4 regions of the Streptomyces sp. NBC_01283 genome follow, and region 4 is predicted to be linked to each of the others. Evidence: riboswitches for the same ligand, from Rfam matches in the RefSeq annotation. Region 4 holds a riboswitch; each other region holds the start of a gene.
The links. Region 4 has a riboswitch for thiamine pyrophosphate ahead of OG302_RS12825 (thiamine ABC transporter substrate binding subunit). Riboswitches for the same ligand answer to the same signal wherever they lie in the genome.

Region 1: another riboswitch for thiamine pyrophosphate. It lies ahead of thiO (glycine oxidase ThiO); the one in region 4 lies ahead of OG302_RS12825 (thiamine ABC transporter substrate binding subunit).
Region 2: another riboswitch for thiamine pyrophosphate. It lies ahead of thiM (hydroxyethylthiazole kinase); the one in region 4 lies ahead of OG302_RS12825 (thiamine ABC transporter substrate binding subunit).
Region 3: another riboswitch for thiamine pyrophosphate. It lies ahead of thiC (phosphomethylpyrimidine synthase ThiC); the one in region 4 lies ahead of OG302_RS12825 (thiamine ABC transporter substrate binding subunit).

What each region holds. Positions count from the first base shown of each region.
Region 1 covers NZ_CP108430.1:6,667,947-6,672,151, reverse strand. Annotated here, with positions in the region: gene OG302_RS30200 (Rv2175c family DNA-binding protein) at 55-420, opposite strand; gene OG302_RS30195 (NAD(P)/FAD-dependent oxidoreductase) at 500-1,666, opposite strand; TPP riboswitch at 1,851-1,963, shown strand; gene thiO (glycine oxidase ThiO) at 1,961-3,151, shown strand; gene thiS (sulfur carrier protein ThiS) at 3,148-3,366, shown strand; gene OG302_RS30180 (thiazole synthase) at 3,373-4,167, shown strand.
Region 2 covers NZ_CP108430.1:373,206-377,410, forward strand. Annotated here, with positions in the region: gene OG302_RS01515 (LuxR C-terminal-related transcriptional regulator) at 1-1,707, shown strand, start outside; TPP riboswitch at 1,806-1,931, shown strand; gene thiM (hydroxyethylthiazole kinase) at 1,979-2,758, shown strand; gene thiE (thiamine phosphate synthase) at 2,992-3,630, shown strand; gene thiD (bifunctional hydroxymethylpyrimidine kinase/phosphomethylpyrimidine kinase) at 3,627-4,205, shown strand, end outside.
Region 3 covers NZ_CP108430.1:4,700,741-4,704,945, forward strand. Annotated here, with positions in the region: gene OG302_RS21415 (SsgA family sporulation/cell division regulator) at 1-147, shown strand, start outside; gene OG302_RS21420 (YibE/F family protein) at 239-1,681, opposite strand; TPP riboswitch at 1,753-1,897, shown strand; gene thiC (phosphomethylpyrimidine synthase ThiC) at 1,890-3,734, shown strand; gene OG302_RS21430 (DUF4234 domain-containing protein) at 3,812-4,205, opposite strand, start outside.
Region 4 covers NZ_CP108430.1:2,867,069-2,871,273, forward strand. Annotated here, with positions in the region: gene OG302_RS12820 (ABC transporter permease) at 1-882, opposite strand, end outside; gene OG302_RS12825 (thiamine ABC transporter substrate binding subunit) at 858-1,952, opposite strand; TPP riboswitch at 2,036-2,153, opposite strand; gene rlmN (23S rRNA (adenine(2503)-C(2))-methyltransferase RlmN) at 2,208-3,314, opposite strand; gene OG302_RS12835 (hypothetical protein) at 3,464-3,922, shown strand; gene OG302_RS12840 (phosphatidate cytidylyltransferase) at 4,009-4,205, opposite strand, start outside.

The DNA of each region.
Region 1 (4,205 bases), 3.8 Mb from region 4:
GTACGCAACGGTTTTCCGTTTCGGTCGGACGCGCCTCGGTCGGACGCGTCCCGGTCAGACGGCGAGCGCCTGGGCGCGGCGCTTCACCTCCGTGCCGCGATTCTCACTGAGTGCCTGCGCGGGGGTGCCGGGCAGGGTCGGGTCCGGAGTGAAGAGCCACTCCAGCATCTCTTCGTCGGAGAAGCCGTCGTCCCGCAGGAGCGTCAGGGTGCCGGTGAGGCCCTTGACGATCTTGTCGCCGTCGATGAAGGCCGCCGGCACGGCGAGCGCGCGGTTCTCACCACGGCGCACGGCGATCAGCTGGCCCTCCTTGACCAGCTGGCGCACACGCGTCACCTCGACGTCGAGCATTTCTGCGATGTCGGGGAGGTGGAGCCACTCGGGGACGAGAGCATCAGTCTTTGCGTCAATCTCGGTCACGGGGACAAGCGTAGCTCCGGGCACCGACAGCGGCCGGGCAGCGGGTCCCCCGCGGTCCCGGCGTCGGTGACGGCAGCGCTTAGGGCAGCACTGCCTTCTTGAGCGGTACGGCGGGGTCCGCCGCCAGCTCGGCGGACAGGCGGGCGCCCGCCTCGATCAGCTTGCGGCCCTGCGCCAGGTCCCTGGGACGGCCCACCGCGAGGAGGGCCACCAGGGCGCCCCGCCGGAGCCAGCACACGCTCCAGGCCGCCCCCGAGGGGTCGCCGCGCCACACCAGCTCGTCGGCGGACGCGTGATGGCCCGCGTACTGGACGAAGCGGCCGAACTGCTCGGACCAGAAGTACGGGACCGGGTCGTACGCCGAAGGGGTCTCGCCGATGATGTTCGCCGCGACCGTGCGCGGGCCCTGGAGGGCGTTGTCCCAGTGGTGGACGAGCAGGCGCTCGCCGTACCGTCCCGAAGGGAAGGATGAGCAGTCGCCGACCGCGTACACGTCGGGTTCCGACGTCCGCAGGTGGTCGTCGGCGAGGACCTCACGGTGGGCGCCCAGGGTGATGCCGGAGTCCGCGAGCCAGTCCGTGGCGGGGCGTGCGCCGATGCCGACGACGACCGCGTCCGCGGGCAGCCGGGTGCCGTCGTCCAGGAGGACGCTGCCGGGCTCGACGCGGTCCACGCGCGCGTGGGTGCGCAGTTCGGCTCCGGAGTCGGCGTACCAGGACGTCATCGGCGCCGCGACCTCCGCGGGCAGCGCCCCGGCGAGCGGACGCGCGGCGGCCTCGACGACGGTGACCGAGCAGCCCGCCTCGCGTGCGGCGGTCGCGAACTCGGCGCCGATCCAGCCGGCACCGACGACCACGATGCGGTGCTGTTCGGCGAGCACGGGCCGCAGCCGCTCGGCGTCGTCGAGGGTGCGCAGCAGATGGACGCCGGGGACCCCGGAGACACCGGGGAGCAGGATCGGGCGGGCGCCGGTGGCGATGACGAGGGCGTCGTAGGGCACCGGGCCGGACGCGGTGTCCAGTTCGTGGTCCGCGGGGCGGACGCCCGTGACCTCGTGGCCCAGGCTCAGCTCGATGCCGAGTGCCTCGAAGTCGATGTCGAAGGCGGAGCCCTCCGCCTTGCCGAGCAGCACGGCCTTGGACAACGGCGGCCTGTCGTACGGCTGATGGGGCTCCGCGCCGATCAGGGTGACCGCACCGGCGAACCCCTGCTCGCGCAGGGCCACGGCGGTCTGCACCCCTGCCATCCCCGCACCGACGATGACGACCCGGCGCTCTTCCTGCCTCCGCTGCTCACTCACCCGATCACTCTAGGGCGGCGGGCGACGCGCGCCTCAGGGACCCGCGAGGAGATCTCTGACACACCGTCACTGCTCCTGACCGCCCAGCTGCCCTACCTACCCCGGGACACCAAGGGCTAAGGTTGCCGTGCAGAGCACTCGCGGGAGCCCGGACGCACCGGGCTGAGAGGGAGGCTGGACGGCCTCCGACCGTACGAACCTGATCCGGGTCATGCCGGCGAAGGGAGGGGCTGGACACCCATGCATCCACGTACACCACCCCGGGAGACGACCGACGTCCTTGTCGTCGGGGGCGGCATCATCGGCCTGGTCACGGCCTGGCGGGCGGCCCAGCGCGGCCTGTCCGCCGCGGTCGTGGACCCCGAGCCCGGCGGCGGCGCGGCGCAGGTCGCAGCGGGCATGCTGGCCGCCGTCACCGAGCTGCACTACGGGGAGCAGGCGCTGCTCGGCCTGAATCTGGCCTCCGCGCGGCGCTATCCCGACTTCGCGGCGGAGCTGACCGAGGCGAGCGGCCGCGATCTCGGCTACCGCGCGTGCGGCACGCTCGCCGTGGCGCTCGACTCCGACGACCGTGCCCATCTGCGGGAGCTGCACGCCCTTCAGCAGCAGTCGGGGCTCGCATCGGAGTGGCTGAGCGGGCGCGAGTGCCGCCGCCTCGAACCGATGCTCGCACCGGGCGTCCGGGGCGGACTGCGTGTCGACGGCGACCACCAGATCGACCCGCGCAGGCTCGCCGCGGCGCTCCTGGTGGCCTGCGAGCGGGCGGGCGTGGTCTTCCACCACGCGTGGGCGGACCGCCTGTCGGTCGTACGGGACCGGGCCACCGGTGTCGTCCTCGCCGACGGCACCGCCCTGGAGGCCGGTCAGACCGTGCTCGCCGCGGGCAGCCTCAGCGGACGCCTCTCCGGCGTCCCGGAGGGTGTCCTGCCGCCCGTACGCCCCGTGAAGGGGCAGGTGCTGCGGCTCACGGTGCCGCAGCGGTACGCGCCGTTCCTGAGCCGCACCGTGCGCGCCGTCGTGCGCGGCAGCCACGTCTACCTGGTGCCGCGCGAGAACGGCGAGCTCGTCGTCGGCGCGACGAGCGAGGAGCTCGGCTGGGACACGACGGTCACCGCGGGCGGCGTGTACGAGCTGCTGCGGGACTCCCACGAGCTCGTACCCGGCATCACGGAACTGCCGCTGACGGAGACCCGCGCGGGCCTGCGCCCCGGCTCCCCCGACAACGCGCCGCTGCTCGGTCCGACCGCGCTCCCCGGCCTCCAGCTGGCCACCGGGCACTACCGCAACGGCGTACTTCTGACGCCCGTCACCGGTGACGTGCTGGCGCACGCCCTGACCACCGGTGAACTGCCCGACGAGGCACGGGGGTTCACCCCTCTGCGCTTCGCCGGCACCCCCCGCACGCAGCGCTTCATGGAGCAGCCCGCATGACCCTCCCAGCAGTGACAGCCGTCTCCGTCAACGGAGAAGCACGCGACGTGGCCGCGGGCACCACGCTCGAAGATCTCGTCGCCACCCTGACCGCGGCCCCGTCCGGCGTCGCCGCCGCCCTCAACGAAACCGTCGTCCCGCGCACGCGCTGGTCGGCCACCCCGCTCAGCGACGGCGACCGCGTCGAGATCCTCACCGCCGTACAAGGAGGCTGAACCGACATGGCAGACGACGCCTTCGTCATCGGCGGGCTCACCCTTTCCTCCCGCCTGATCATGGGTACGGGCGGTGCGCCGAGCCTGGACGTCCTCGAACGCTCCCTCGTCGCCTCCGGGACGGAGCTGACGACGGTCGCGATGCGCCGCCTCGATCCCGGTGTGCAGGGCTCCGTGCTCTCCGTCCTGGACCGGCTCGGCATCCGTGTGCTGCCGAACACGGCGGGCTGCTTCACCGCGGGCGAGGCCGTCCTGACCGCCCGGCTCGCGCGGGAGGCGCTCGGCACCGACCTGGTCAAGCTGGAGGTCATCGCGGACGAGCGCACGCTGCTGCCCGACCCGATCGAGCTCATCGACGCCGCCGAGATCCTCGTCGACGACGGCTTCACGGTCCTCCCGTACACGAACGACGACCCGGTCCTGGCCCGGAAGCTGGAGGACGTGGGCTGCGCGGCGATCATGCCGCTCGGCTCCCCCATCGGCTCCGGGCTCGGCATCCGCAACCCGCACAACTTCCAGCTGATCGTCGAACGCGCGGGCGTGCCGGTGATCCTCGACGCGGGGGCGGGCACGGCGTCCGACGCGGCGCTCGCGATGGAACTGGGGTGTGCGGGTGTGATGCTCGCCTCCGCTGTTACACGGGCGCAGGAACCGGTTCTGATGGCCGAGGGCATGCGGCACGGCGTCGAGGCGGGACGGCTCGCGTACCGTGCGGGGCGCATTCCCCGGCGCCACTTCGCCGAGGCGTCCTCGCCCGTGGAGGGAATGGCCCGGCTCGACCCGGAGCGGCCCGCGTTCTGAGCGTCCCGCGCCTGTTACAGCTCGGCTGCAGTCGGGGC
Region 2 (4,205 bases), 2.5 Mb from region 4:
GAGTCCCCGGACCTGGCCGTCGCCGAAGACACCGCACACGCGGCGGTCGTGGCCCGCACGGTGGGCGAACGTCTGCGCGCGGCCGAGCTGTTGTTCCTCGCCGCACGCCTCACTCCCGCCGATCGGCACCGGCTGCGCCTGGACCGCCTCGCCGAGGCGGCGCAGGAGGCAGCGGCCGGCGGCTCTGCCGCGCTGTCCCGCCTTGCGGCGGACCGCATCGTGGCGGAGCACGGCGCTCCCGCCCAGCAGGTGCACGCCCTGCTGTCCGTTGTCGACGCGCACGGTCAGGACACCGCCGGAACGCGCCCGTTGCTCGCCACCGCCCGCAGGACCGCCGCCCAGGACCCCGCGTTGCTCGCCGCCGTCGAACTGCGCGCCGCAGTGCAGGCCAACCTCTCCGGCGCGGATGCAACCAGTGCCCTGCACCACGCGCAGGCCGCCACCGGCCTGGCCGAAACAGCTCGCGACATCCCGCTGGAGGCGGCCGCGCTCACGATGACCGCCCGGATGCAGCGCGTCCTGGGCCACCTCGACACCGCCACGGCCACCTTGGACCGGGCACTGTCGCTGGCCGTGCCGCCTGCGCGGCTGGGGATCCGCAACAGCCCTCAGTACCTCGCCGCCCGCCACGCGGTGTTCGACGCCCGCCTGCCCGAGGCCCGCGCTCTCCTCCTGCACCTGATGCCCGCGGCCCAGGAGTGCGGTGAGCCGGAGGACCTGGTGGATCTGTGGCGCAGCCTCGCCGAGGTCGAGGCAGGGCGTGGTGCCTGCGGTCAGGCGCTGCACTGGTCGGCCCGTGCCGTCGACCTCACGGCGGCGGCGGGCCTGTCGCCCGGTCCCGCTTGGTACACGGCAGCCATGGCCGAGGCCGGCGGCGGCAGTTTCGCCCACGCACTGCGCTACGCCGCCCACGGCGTGCGCGCCTCGCGCGAGGAACAGGACGCGCTGCACACCACACGCGGTCTATGGGCCCTGGGCGCCGCACTTCTGCACACCGGTCGCGTCGAGAAGGCCGCCGCGACGCTGTCGGAGGTCGCGGAGCTGGAGTCGCGCTCGGGGGCCGCTGATCCAGCCGTGCTGCGCTGGCAGGGGGACGCGGTGGAGGCGTACGCGCTCTGCGGTCGTACGGACGAGGCCCGCGGTCTGCTGGATCACATGCAGGAACGGGTGGGAGCGCACCCCGCACACGCCGCTCTGCGTGCAGCGCTGACCCGCGCCCGAGGCCTGTGCCGCTACCTCGACGGTGGCGACGCCGTCGCCGAGGCCGCGGAACTCCTGGCGGACGCGGCCCACGGTTTCGCAGCGCTCGGCCTCCCCGTCGAGGAGGGCCGCACCCACCTGCTGCGCGGCCGTGTCGAACGCCGCCGCCGGCGTGCCGCCGCTGCGCGAACGGCGTGGGAAAGGGCCCGTACGCTCTTCGAAGACGCCGAAGCACGCCCCTGGACCGCGCTTGCGAACAACCACCTGGCTCACCTGACAGGCCATCCCTCCGCACCCAGCAACTCGCCGGCACCGACGCCCCAACGTCTGACCGAGCACGAATTGCATCTGGCCGAACTCGTGCGCACCGGCGCGACGAACCAGGAAGCGGCCCAGCAGATGTTCATCTCGGTCAAAACCGTAGAAACCATGCTGAGCCGCATCTACCGCAAGCTCGGCATCCGCTCCCGCACCCAACTCGCCACCGCGCTCACGCGTGAGCACTGACCGCTGACCGCTGACCGCTGACCGCCACCAGCGGAGCCGTGTCGTGCCGTGCGGTGCCCCGAGTGCGAACTCCCGTTCCCGGGGGAGGTACATTGCGTGGTGACCACCGCGGGAGCTCGGGAGTAGCCGGGCTGAGAGGGCGGACGGGACTTGCTCCCCTTTCTGCCGACCGCATGAACCTGGACCGGGTAATGCCGGCGTAGGAAGGGTGCTGACGATGGATGCTGCCTCCGTACCTGCCCAAAACGGCCCTGCCGTTTCCCGTGAGGCCGTGGCCGACGTGATCGCGTCGCTGCGGAGCTCCGCACCCCTTGTGCACTGCCTGACCAACGTCGTGGTGTCGCAGTTCACCGCGAACGTGCTGCTCGCGGCGGGGGCCTCCCCCGCGATGGTGCACAGCCCGCAGGAGGCCGGAGCACTGGCCCGGGTGGCCGGGGGCGTCCTGGTCAACCTGGGGACGGTCACGTCCGCGACGGCCGAGGCGATGCGCATCGCGGTCAAAGAAGCGGCCGGGGCCGGGCGCCCGTGGGTGCTCGACCCGGTGGCGGTCGGCGCGCTGCCCTGGCGCACCGGCCTGGCCCGCGAACTCCTGGAGAGCGCGCCGCCAGCGGTCATTCGCGGCAATGCTTCCGAGATCCTGGCGCTGGACAGCGGCGGCACGGGCGGGCGCGGCGTGGACAGTACGGATGCCCCCGAGGCGGCGCTGGCCGCGGCCGGCGCGCTGGGCCGGCGCTACGGCTGCGCGGTCGCCGTGAGCGGTCCGGAAGACGTCCTTACCGACGGGACGCGCGTGGTGCGTGTGGCCAATGGGCACCCGCTGCTGCAGCGGGTGACGGGAACCGGCTGCTCACTGGGCGCCCTGGTGGCTGCTTGCACGGCCGTCACCGGCGACGCGCTGCTGGCCGCCACTGCCGCGACGGGCCTGCTCACCGTGGCCGCGGAGAGCGCCGCCACGCGCTCGACGGGGCCCGGCACGTTCGCGGTCGCACTGATCGATGCGCTGTACGAACTCAGCCCCGACCGGCTCGCCGAGGCCCTCAACCTGCGCTGAGCGCAGGGGTGTTGCGGGGTTTGCAGTGAGCGGTCGGCCGGACGCCACCTGCTGAACAGCCTCCGCCGACCTGGGGTGCGACCCACCACCAAGTCGGTCAGACCCCGCAGACGCACACCCTCACCCCTGCCGGACAACTCAAGGTTCCTGCACGCCAGGGCCCTGTCTTTCCCTGCACCTCCCGCTGCGTTTCCCACGCCCTTGCCCGGCCGGGAGACCCCAAGGAGCACCCCATGCGACCACCACTTGACCTCTCCCTGTATCTCGTCACCGACACCCGGCTCTGCGGCGACCGCGGTGTCGCGGCCACCGTGGCAGCCGCCGTCAAGGGCGGTGTGACCGCTGTCCAGTTGCGCGAGCCGGACGCGGACGCCCGCACGCTGTGCGCGCTCGGCCAGGCGATCCAGGCCGAACTCGCGGGCACCGGCGTCCCCTTGATCGTCAATGATCGTCTGGATGTGGCGGTCCGGCTGGACGCGGACGGCGTCCACCTGGGGCAGCGGGACCTCTCCCCCACGACCGCCCGACGCCGGCTCGGTCCCCACGCCTACATCGGCCTGTCCGTCAGCCGTCCCGGGCAGCTGGCGCACGTACCGGATGCCGTCGACCACCTCGGTGTCGGTCCGGTGTTCGAGCAGTCCACCAAGCCGGACGCGGACGCCCCGCTCGGTCTGGGCGGGCTGGCCCGGATCGTCCAGGAGAGCCCGCTGCCGTGCGTGGCCATCGGCGGGATCGGCGTTTCCCAGGCCGCCGCGGTCAAGGCGAGCGGTGCGGCCGGGATCGCTGTCATCAGCGCGATCTGCGGACAGCCCGACCCCGAGGCCTCAGCACGCTCCCTCATCCGCACCCTGCGCCAGGAGGTCCCCGCATGACCAGCCCGCCCATCGCCCTCAGCATCGCCGCCAGCGACCCCTCCGGCGGCGCCGGCATCCAAGCCGACCTGAAGGCGTTCTCCGCCAACGGCGCTTACGGAACAGCCGTCCTGACCGCCCTGACCGCACAGAACACCCAGGGCGTCACCGGCATCCATGCCGTGCCTGCGGCGTTCGTCACCGAGCAGCTCGACACGCTGTTCGCCGACGTCCGGGTGGACGCCGTCAAGATCGGAATGCTGGCCGACGCCGCCATCGCCGCAGCCGTCGCGGACGCGCTGGAGCGCCACCGCCCCCGGTACGTCGTCCTGGACCCCGTCATGGTCTCGACCAGCGGTCACCGTCTCCTGGAGGCCGATGCGGTGAGCGTGCTGCGCGAGCGTCTCCTGCCCCTCGCCGACCTCATCACCCCCAACCTCCCCGAGGCCGGCGACCTCCTCGGCATCGCCGCCGCACAGAACCGCACCGACGCCGTCGAGCAGGCCCGCGCACTCCTCCAAGCCGGCGCCCAGCGTGTCCTGCTCAAGGGCGGCCACCACACGCACGACGCAGAATCCGTCGACATCCTCGCTGAC
Region 3 (4,205 bases), 1.8 Mb from region 4:
AGGGTGGGGATCCCACCGCTCCTCGCCTTCCTGGACCGTACGGACAAGCTGGTTCCGCTGGGGCAGGAGCGGGCGCTCGCCGACTTCGAGACCCACCTGGACGAAGCGCTGGACCGGATCCTCGCCGAGGAGCAGAGCGCCGGCTGACTCCGCGAGCCAAGGGGCGCAGCCGTACGGCAGATTGGTGCATTTCGTGGCATCGGCCGCGTGAGCCTTGCGGTGCCGGGACGCGTGAGCCTCAGGCCTTGCGGCGCCGGCCCTTTCCGCCGCGGCTCTGCTTGGGTGCGGGGTGGACAGGGGGCGCGGGAGCGGCGGGAGTGGCACCGCCTCCAGGGTGGGCCGCGCCTCCCGCGTGGGCTGTGCCTCCCGTGTGGCCCGTGTGGCCCGTGTGGCCCGTGGGAGTCGAGCGGTCGGCCGAGACCACCAGGGCCGCGAGCGCGGTCGTCACCGGTACGGAGGCGACCAGGCCGATCGAGCCGACCAGGGTGCGCACGATCTCCTCGGCCACCAGCTCGCTGTTGGCCACCGTGCCCACGCTGCTCTGGGCGATCGAGAAGAGCAGCAGCAGGGGCAGCGCGGCACCCGCGTAGGCCAGGACCAGGGTGTTGACGACCGAGGCGATGTGGTCGCGGCCGATGCGGATGGCGGCGCCGTACAGACCGCGCCAGCCCATCGTGGGGTTGGCCTGGTGCAGTTCCCAGACGGCGGACGTCTGCGTCACCGTCACGTCGTCGAGCACGCCGAGCGAGCCGATGATGACGCCGGCGAGCAGCAGGCCGCTCATGTCGATGGACGGATACAGGCCGTGGATCAGGCCGGTGTTGTCGTCCGTGTTGCCGGTCAGTGAGGCCCAGCCGATGAAGAGCGAGCCGAGGAGGCCGATGAGGAGCAGGGAGATCAGCGTGCCGAGGACCGCGACCGAGGTACGCGCCGTGAGGCCGTGGCACAGATAGAGCGCGATCAGCATGATGGCGCTGGCCCCGATCACCGCCACGACCAGCGGGTTCGAGCCCTGCAGGATCGCGGGCAGGATGAAGAACGTCAGGACCAGGAAGCTCAACGCCAGCGCCACCAGGGCCATGACGCCGCGCATCCGTCCCACCACGACCACGGCGAGGGCGAAGATCCCGGCGAGCAGCGCCATGGGGAACTTCCGGTTCACGTCGGTGACCGAGTACTGCAACGCCTCGGGGGCCGTGGGCTCGTAGGCGACCACCACCTCCTGGCCCTGGCGCAACTGCCGCGGTGAGTCCGGCTGGACGATCTCGGTGAAGGTGCGGCCCTTGTCCTTTCCGCTGGTCACCTCGATCGTCGCCTTCTTGCAGACGCCCTTCGCACGGGACTGCGCCGACTGCCCCTCGGCGGTGGAGGTGTCGCCGTTGGGCGGGGTCTGGGAGGCGTTCACGTCCTTGCAGGGGAGCTCCTGCAGCTTCGTCACCGTGGCCGACTGGGTCTGCCGGTCGAAGCCGACTCCGGTGCGTTCGTGGGACGGTGCGCCCCCTGGCCAGAACACCGCGAGCCCCACGACCACCGCCGCGGCGAAAGGAATCAGCACGGCGGCGATGACCTTGCGCAGATGCTTGGAGACGGGGGCGGCCGGGCCATGGCTGTGGGAGTGCCCGTGCGGATCCTGCGGCACGTTCTGGGCGGGCGGCTGGGACGGCGGCTGTGTGGTGGTCACTGCCCGATCATCGCAAGAACGGAGGGGGCCCTCTGTTCAGCGCGCCCGACGTGACGCTAGCGTGGAGGCACCTTTGCAATCGCGGGAGCTCGGAGCACCGGGCTGAGAGGGCGCTGACCTCCGTACGAAACGGTATGAACCGTACGGAATCCGCTGCGTCGACCGCCGAACCTGTTACCGGGTAATGCCGGCGTAGGGAGTAGGTCTCATGACCACATCGGACACACGCACGCCTGCCTCCAGCAGCGACGAGAACAACAAGAACGGCGAGAACGCCGGAAACGGCGAGAACACGGTCGCCGCGGAGGCCGGGAAGTCCATCGGCTGGCACAAGGCGTACGTCGAGGGTTCACGCCCCGACCTGCGGGTGCCGGTCCGACAGGTGCACCTCACCAACGGCAAGGCCGTGACCCTGTACGACACTTCGGGGCCGTACACCGACGAGTCCATCGACACCGACGTCCGCAGGGGCCTCGCGCCCCTCCGCGAGAACTGGATCATCGCCCGCGGCGACACCGAGGAGTACGTGGGCCGCCCGCCCCGTCCCGAGGACGACGGCATCAAGCACACCTCGCCGCGCGGCGGCCTGAAGAACCTCGACGCGGTCTTCCCCGGCCGCCCGCGCCAGCCCCGCCGGGGCCGTGGCGGCCAGGCGGTGACGCAGCTCGCGTACGCCCGCCGTGGCGAGATCACGCCCGAGATGGAGTTCATCGGGATCCGCGAGAACCTCGACCCCGAGGTCGTGCGCGCGGAGGTCGCCGAGGGCCGCGCGGTGATCCCCGCCAACGTCAATCACCCGGAGATCGAGCCGATGATCATCGGCAAGAAGTTCCTGGTGAAGGTCAACGCCAACATCGGCAACTCCGCGGTGACCTCCTCCATCGAGGAGGAGGTGGACAAGATGACCTGGGCGACCAAGTGGGGCGCCGACACGGTCATGGACCTGTCCACCGGGCGCAACATCCACACCACCCGCGAGTGGGTCCTGCGCAACTCCCCCGTGCCCATCGGCACCGTGCCGCTCTACCAGGCCCTGGAGAAGGTCGACGGCCAGGCCGAGGCGCTGACCTGGGAGATCTACAAGGACACGGTCATCGAGCAGGCCGAACAGGGCGTGGACTACATGACGGTGCACGCGGGCGTGCGCCTTCCGTACGTCCCGCTGACCGCCAACCGCAAGACCGGCATCGTCTCGCGCGGTGGCTCGATCATGGCGGCCTGGTGTCTCGCGCACCACAAGGAGAGCTTCCTCTACGAGAACTTCGAGGAGCTGTGCGAGATCCTCGCGGCGTACGACGTGACGTACTCGCTCGGTGACGGTCTGCGTCCCGGTTCGATCGCGGATGCCAACGACGAGGCGCAGTTCGCCGAGCTGCGCACGCTCGGGGAACTCAACACGATCGCCAAGCGTCATAACGTACAGACCATGATCGAGGGCCCGGGACATGTCCCGATGCACAAGATCAAGGAGAACATCGACCTTCAGCAGGAGATCTGCGAGGAGGCGCCGTTCTACACGCTCGGCCCGCTGACCACGGACATCGCGCCCGCGTACGACCACATCACGTCCGGCATCGGCGCCGCGATGATCGGCTGGTGGGGCACGGCGATGCTCTGCTACGTCACGCCCAAGGAGCACCTGGGCCTGCCCAACCGCGACGACGTGAAGACCGGCGTCATCACGTACAAGATCGCGGCCCACGCGGCGGACCTCGCCAAGGGGCACCCGGGCGCGCAGGACTGGGACGACGCGCTCTCGGACGCACGCTTCGAGTTCCGCTGGGAGGACCAGTTCAACCTGGCTCTCGACCCGGTCACGGCGCGGGAGTTCCACGACGAGACGCTCCCCGCGGAGCCCGCGAAGACGGCGCATTTCTGCTCGATGTGCGGTCCGAAGTTCTGCAGCATGAAGATTAGCCACAGCATCACGGAGCAGTTCGGCGGTACTGCGGCTGCGGACGCGACGGCTGAGGAGGTCGCGGCGGGGATGCTCCAGAAGTCGAAGGAGTTCGCCGCGAGCGGGAATCGGGTGTACCTGCCGCTGGCGGACTGACGCGCAGTTAAACGCCGCTCCAGGAGACTTCGGCTTCTGGAGCGGCGCTTCCCCGTACGGCGAACCACAGCGGATGGCTAGTGAGGGAGGACCGGATCGGCGACCCGCAGAGCGTTGAGGACCGCGTCCTCGGTGGAGTGCACCTCGGGGTAGAGCTTCTCCGGGTCGGTGTGAAGTCGGTAGTCCCACACGATGCCGTAGATCCCGAGCGTGACGAACGAGAGAAGGAAGTGCATCCCGAAGCTGCGGTTCAGCGCTTGGACGGGCTCGAAGGTCAGCGGATACCGGACAATCCCGAGTTTGGTCCAGGCGACACTGAGTTTGTCGTCGAAGTCCTGTTCAGTGAGCTGGATCTGCCACCAGAAGCGCATCAACCGATAGATCGCGATGCATCCGTAGACCCCTAGCGTGATGAAGGACAGGAAGACCGACAGTCCAGCTTTGATTGGTTTGTGCTCATCCTCGAAACGG
Region 4 (4,205 bases):
GCGCACCGTCCACGCGTGCACGGCGAGGATCAAGCCGACCGCCGCGAACTGCACGATCGTCAGGACGGCGGCCGTGGACAGGTCGAGGAGCTGGGCGGTCTGCCGGTAGATCTCGACCTCAAGGGTCGAGTACGCGGGCCCGCCGAGGATCTGCACCACACCGAACGAGGTGAAGGTGAACAGAAAGACCATGAGGGAGGCGGCGGCGACCGCGGGCCCAAGCGCGGGCAGCGTCACGGTGCGCCAAGCGGTCCACCGCGAGGCGCCGAGCATCCGCGCGGCCTCTTCCTGGCGCGGGTCGAGCTGCGACCAGAGCCCGCCGACGGTCCGTACGACGACGGCGTAGTTGAAGAAGACGTGCGCGAGCAGGATCGCCCACACGGTCGTGTCGAGCCGCACACCCCACATCTCATCGAGCAGCCCACCGCGCCCGAGCAGCGCGAGGAACGCGGTCCCGACGACGACCGTCGGCAGCACGAACGGCACCGTGACGACCGCCCGGAGCACCTGCTTGCCCCTGAACTCGAAGCGCACGAAGACATACGCGCCGGGCAGCGCGATCAGCAGCGTGAGCGCGGTCGACGCGAGCGCCTGCCAGGTGGTGAACCACAGCACGTGCCGGACGTCGGACTGCCCGACGACCTCCGCGATCCGCCCGAACTGCCACGCCCCGCCCACCTTCAGGCCGCGCGCGACGATCGCGGCGACCGGATAGGCGAAGAAGACCGCGAAGAACGCGACGGGCACGGCCATCAGACCGAGCCGCGCCGCGCTCCCGCGCGAGCGCCCCTTACGGGAAGCACTCCCCTTACGTGAAGGGCTCCCCTTGCGAGAGGCGCTCCCCTTAGGGGATCCGCTTACTTCAGTACGAGCGAGGTCCACGACTTGACCCACTGATCACGGTTGTCGGCGATCTTCTTCGGGTCCATGGTCTCCGGGTCGTCGACCTTCACGCCGTGCTTGACGAACAGCTCGGGCAGCTCGGTCTTCTCCCGCACCGGGTTCACGAACATGTTCAGCGGCATGTCCTTCTGGAACTCGGCGCCGATCAGGAAGTCGAGCAGCGCCTTGCCGCCCTTCTCGTTCTTGGCGTTGCTGAGCAGACCCGCGTACTCGACCTGCCGGAAGCAGGTGCCGGTCGCGACGCCGGTCGGCGCCTGCTTGGGCTGCGGCTTCGCGTAGAGCACCTCGACGGGCGGCGAGGAGGCGTACGAGACGACGAGCGGCCGGTCGCCCTTCGCCTTCTTGCCGCCGGCGGACCCGGAGAACTCTTCGTTGTAGGCCTGCTCCCAGCCGTCGACGACCTTGACGCCGTTGGCCTTGAGCTTCTTCCAGTAGCCCTGCCAGCCGTCGTCGCCGTACTGCGCGGCGCTGCCGAGCATGAATCCGAGGCCGGGCGACGAGGTCGAGGCGTTCTCGGTGACCAGCAGATCCTTGTAGGCGGGCTTGGTCAGATCCGCGAAGGACTTCGGCGGCGCCAGCTTCTTGTCGGCGAAGTACTTCTTGTCGTAGTTGACGCAGATGTCGCCGCTGTCGACGGGCGTCACCCGGTGCTTGTCCCCGTCGACCCGGAACTCCGACCCGACCTTCTCCGAGCCCTTGGCCTCGTACGACTGGAAGAGGCCGTTGTCGAGCGCACGCGAGAGCAGGGTGTTGTCGACGCCGAAGAAGACATCGCCCTGCGGGTTGTCCTTCGAGAGGATCGCCTTGTTCACGGCGGCACCGGCGTCGCCGTCCTTCAGGACGTTGACCTTGTAGCCGGAGCTCTTCTCGAACGCCTTCAGTACGTCCTTGGAGACGTTGAAGGAGTCATGGCTGACGAGGGTGACGCTCTTGGAGTCGGCCTTGTCGCCGCTGTCCGACGAGCTGCCGCACGCGGAGAGCGCGACGAGCCCGATGCTCACCGCGACCGCGGTGACCGTGACCTTCTTGGTGGTGCTCACTGAGTTCATTCCTCCTGGAGTGACCAGGAAGAGACGCGGCCCTGCCCGCGGACCAGACCGGATCGGACGGGTCCGCGGGCAGGGCGCAACAGCTTGAGTGATGTCCGAACTTCCTACCCGGAATGACCCGGGCAAGGTTCAGAGGGTCTGCGGCCAACCTGTCCTTGGCTGCCGCACTCTCAGCGCTGTGGCGCTCCCCTGTCGGAATATGAAGATGTGTTCCGGCTATGAAGTTGTGTTTCGGCCAGCCTAACGCCCGGCAGACTAACGCTCCGACGCGGCGAGCTGACCGCACGCCCCGTCGATCTCCTGGCCCCGGGTGTCACGAACCGTGACGGGCACCCCATGAGCGGCAATGGCGTCCACGAAGGCCTTCTCGTCCTCGGGCCGCGAGGCCGTCCACTTCGACCCGGGCGTCGGGTTCAGCGGAATGAGGTTCACGTGCACGGGCTTGTTCTTCAGCAGCCGCCCGAGGCGGTCACCGCGCCAGGCCTGGTCGTTGATGTCGCGGATCAGCGCGTACTCGATGGAGAGGCGACGCCCCGACTTGGCGGCGTACTCCCACCCGGCATCCATCACTTCACGCACGTTCCAGCGCGTGTTGACGGGTACGAGGGTGTCGCGGAGCTCGTCGTCGGGCGCGTGCAGCGAGATGGCGAGGCGGCACTTGAAGCCCTCGTCGGCGAAGCGGTGGATGGCGGGCACCAGACCGACGGTCGACACGGTGATGCCACGCTGCGAGAGGCCCACACCGTCCGGCTCGGGATCGGTCAGCCTGCGAATCGCCCCGGTCACCCGGTTGTAGTTAGCAAGAGGCTCACCCATCCCCATGAACACGATATTGGAGAGCCGAGCGGGCCCTCCGGGGATCTCCCCGTCCCGCAGCGCGCGCATCCCGTCAACGATCTGATGCACGATCTCGGCGGTCGACAGATTCCGGTCGAGCCCGGCCTGCCCCGTCGCACAGAACGGACAGTTCATCCCGCACCCGGCCTGCGACGAGATGCACATCGTCACGCGGTCCGGATAGCGCATGAGCACGGACTCGACGAGCGTCCCGTCGAAGAGCCGCCACAGCGTCTTGCGCGTGGTGTCGTCGTCACAGCTGATGTGCCGCACCACGGACATCAGCTCGGGAAGCAGCGCCTCCTGGAGCTTCTGACGTGAACCGGCGGGAATGTCGGTCCACTGCTCCGGGTCGTGCGCATACCGCGCGAAGTAGTGCTGCGAGAGCTGCTTGGCACGAAACGGCTTCTCGCCGGCAGCGGCAACGGCTTCCTTGCGCTCGGCGGGCGTGAGGTCGGCGAGATGCCGCGGCGGCTTCTTGGCTCCGCGGGGCGCGACAAAGGTGAGTTCTCCGGGTACAGGCATGGTCCATCCAGTGTCGCAGACGATGGGAGCCCTCCCCTGTCCACCCGCGGCGGCACGGAGAACCGGTCGGCGAAAGGCCTGTCATGTGCCTGACATGGATCACTAGAGTCTTCACCGACAACATCAACTTCGCTGGAGGTAATCAGCACGTGTTGAATCAAACGGGGAAGGCGCTCTTGATCGGCGCCACCGCAGCGCTCGCCGTGACGACCGCGGCACCGGCCCACGCCGGGACCGGCGTCCAGGCCGCGGCGGTCAGCAAGCACCAGGAAGTGCGCTGCGTGAAGCAGAGCGGCAGGACCTGCGCGTACTCGGTCTCCTTCTTCTACTGGAACAAGAAGGGGTCCGCCAAGCGTGGCCTGAACTACGTCCAGTCGGCCAGGTCTCCGTACAAGGCGGGCAAGGCGCGCTGGCTGTACAAGCAGCCGGGCGGCTCGACCCACGTCGGCAAGAGCTGGCGCAAGGCCCACTCGATCCCGCACGGCAACGCCGCCGAGGTCGAGTGGGGCAAGGTCGGGACCACCACAGGGCCCAGGCTCCGCAAGGGCACGCTGGTCTGTGTGCAGTGGAAGAACCTCTCGCAGAAGGCGTGCCACAAGCTGAAGTAAGCGGCGTACGGCACACCGCACGCGGCATGCGAAAAGGGGCTCGCCGTCCAGATGGACGGCGAGCCCCTCACGTACGCATGCGCAGGTCAGCCGGACCCTACGAAGATCACGAGCAGCAGCCACACGACCGGTGCGGTCGGCAGCAGCGAGTCGAGGCGGTCCATGATGCCGCCGTGCCCCGGCAGCAGCGTGCCCATGTCCTTGATGCCGAGGTCACGCTTGATCATCGACTCGCCCAGGTCCCCGAGCGTCGCGCTCGCGGCGACCGCGAGGCCGATGAGCA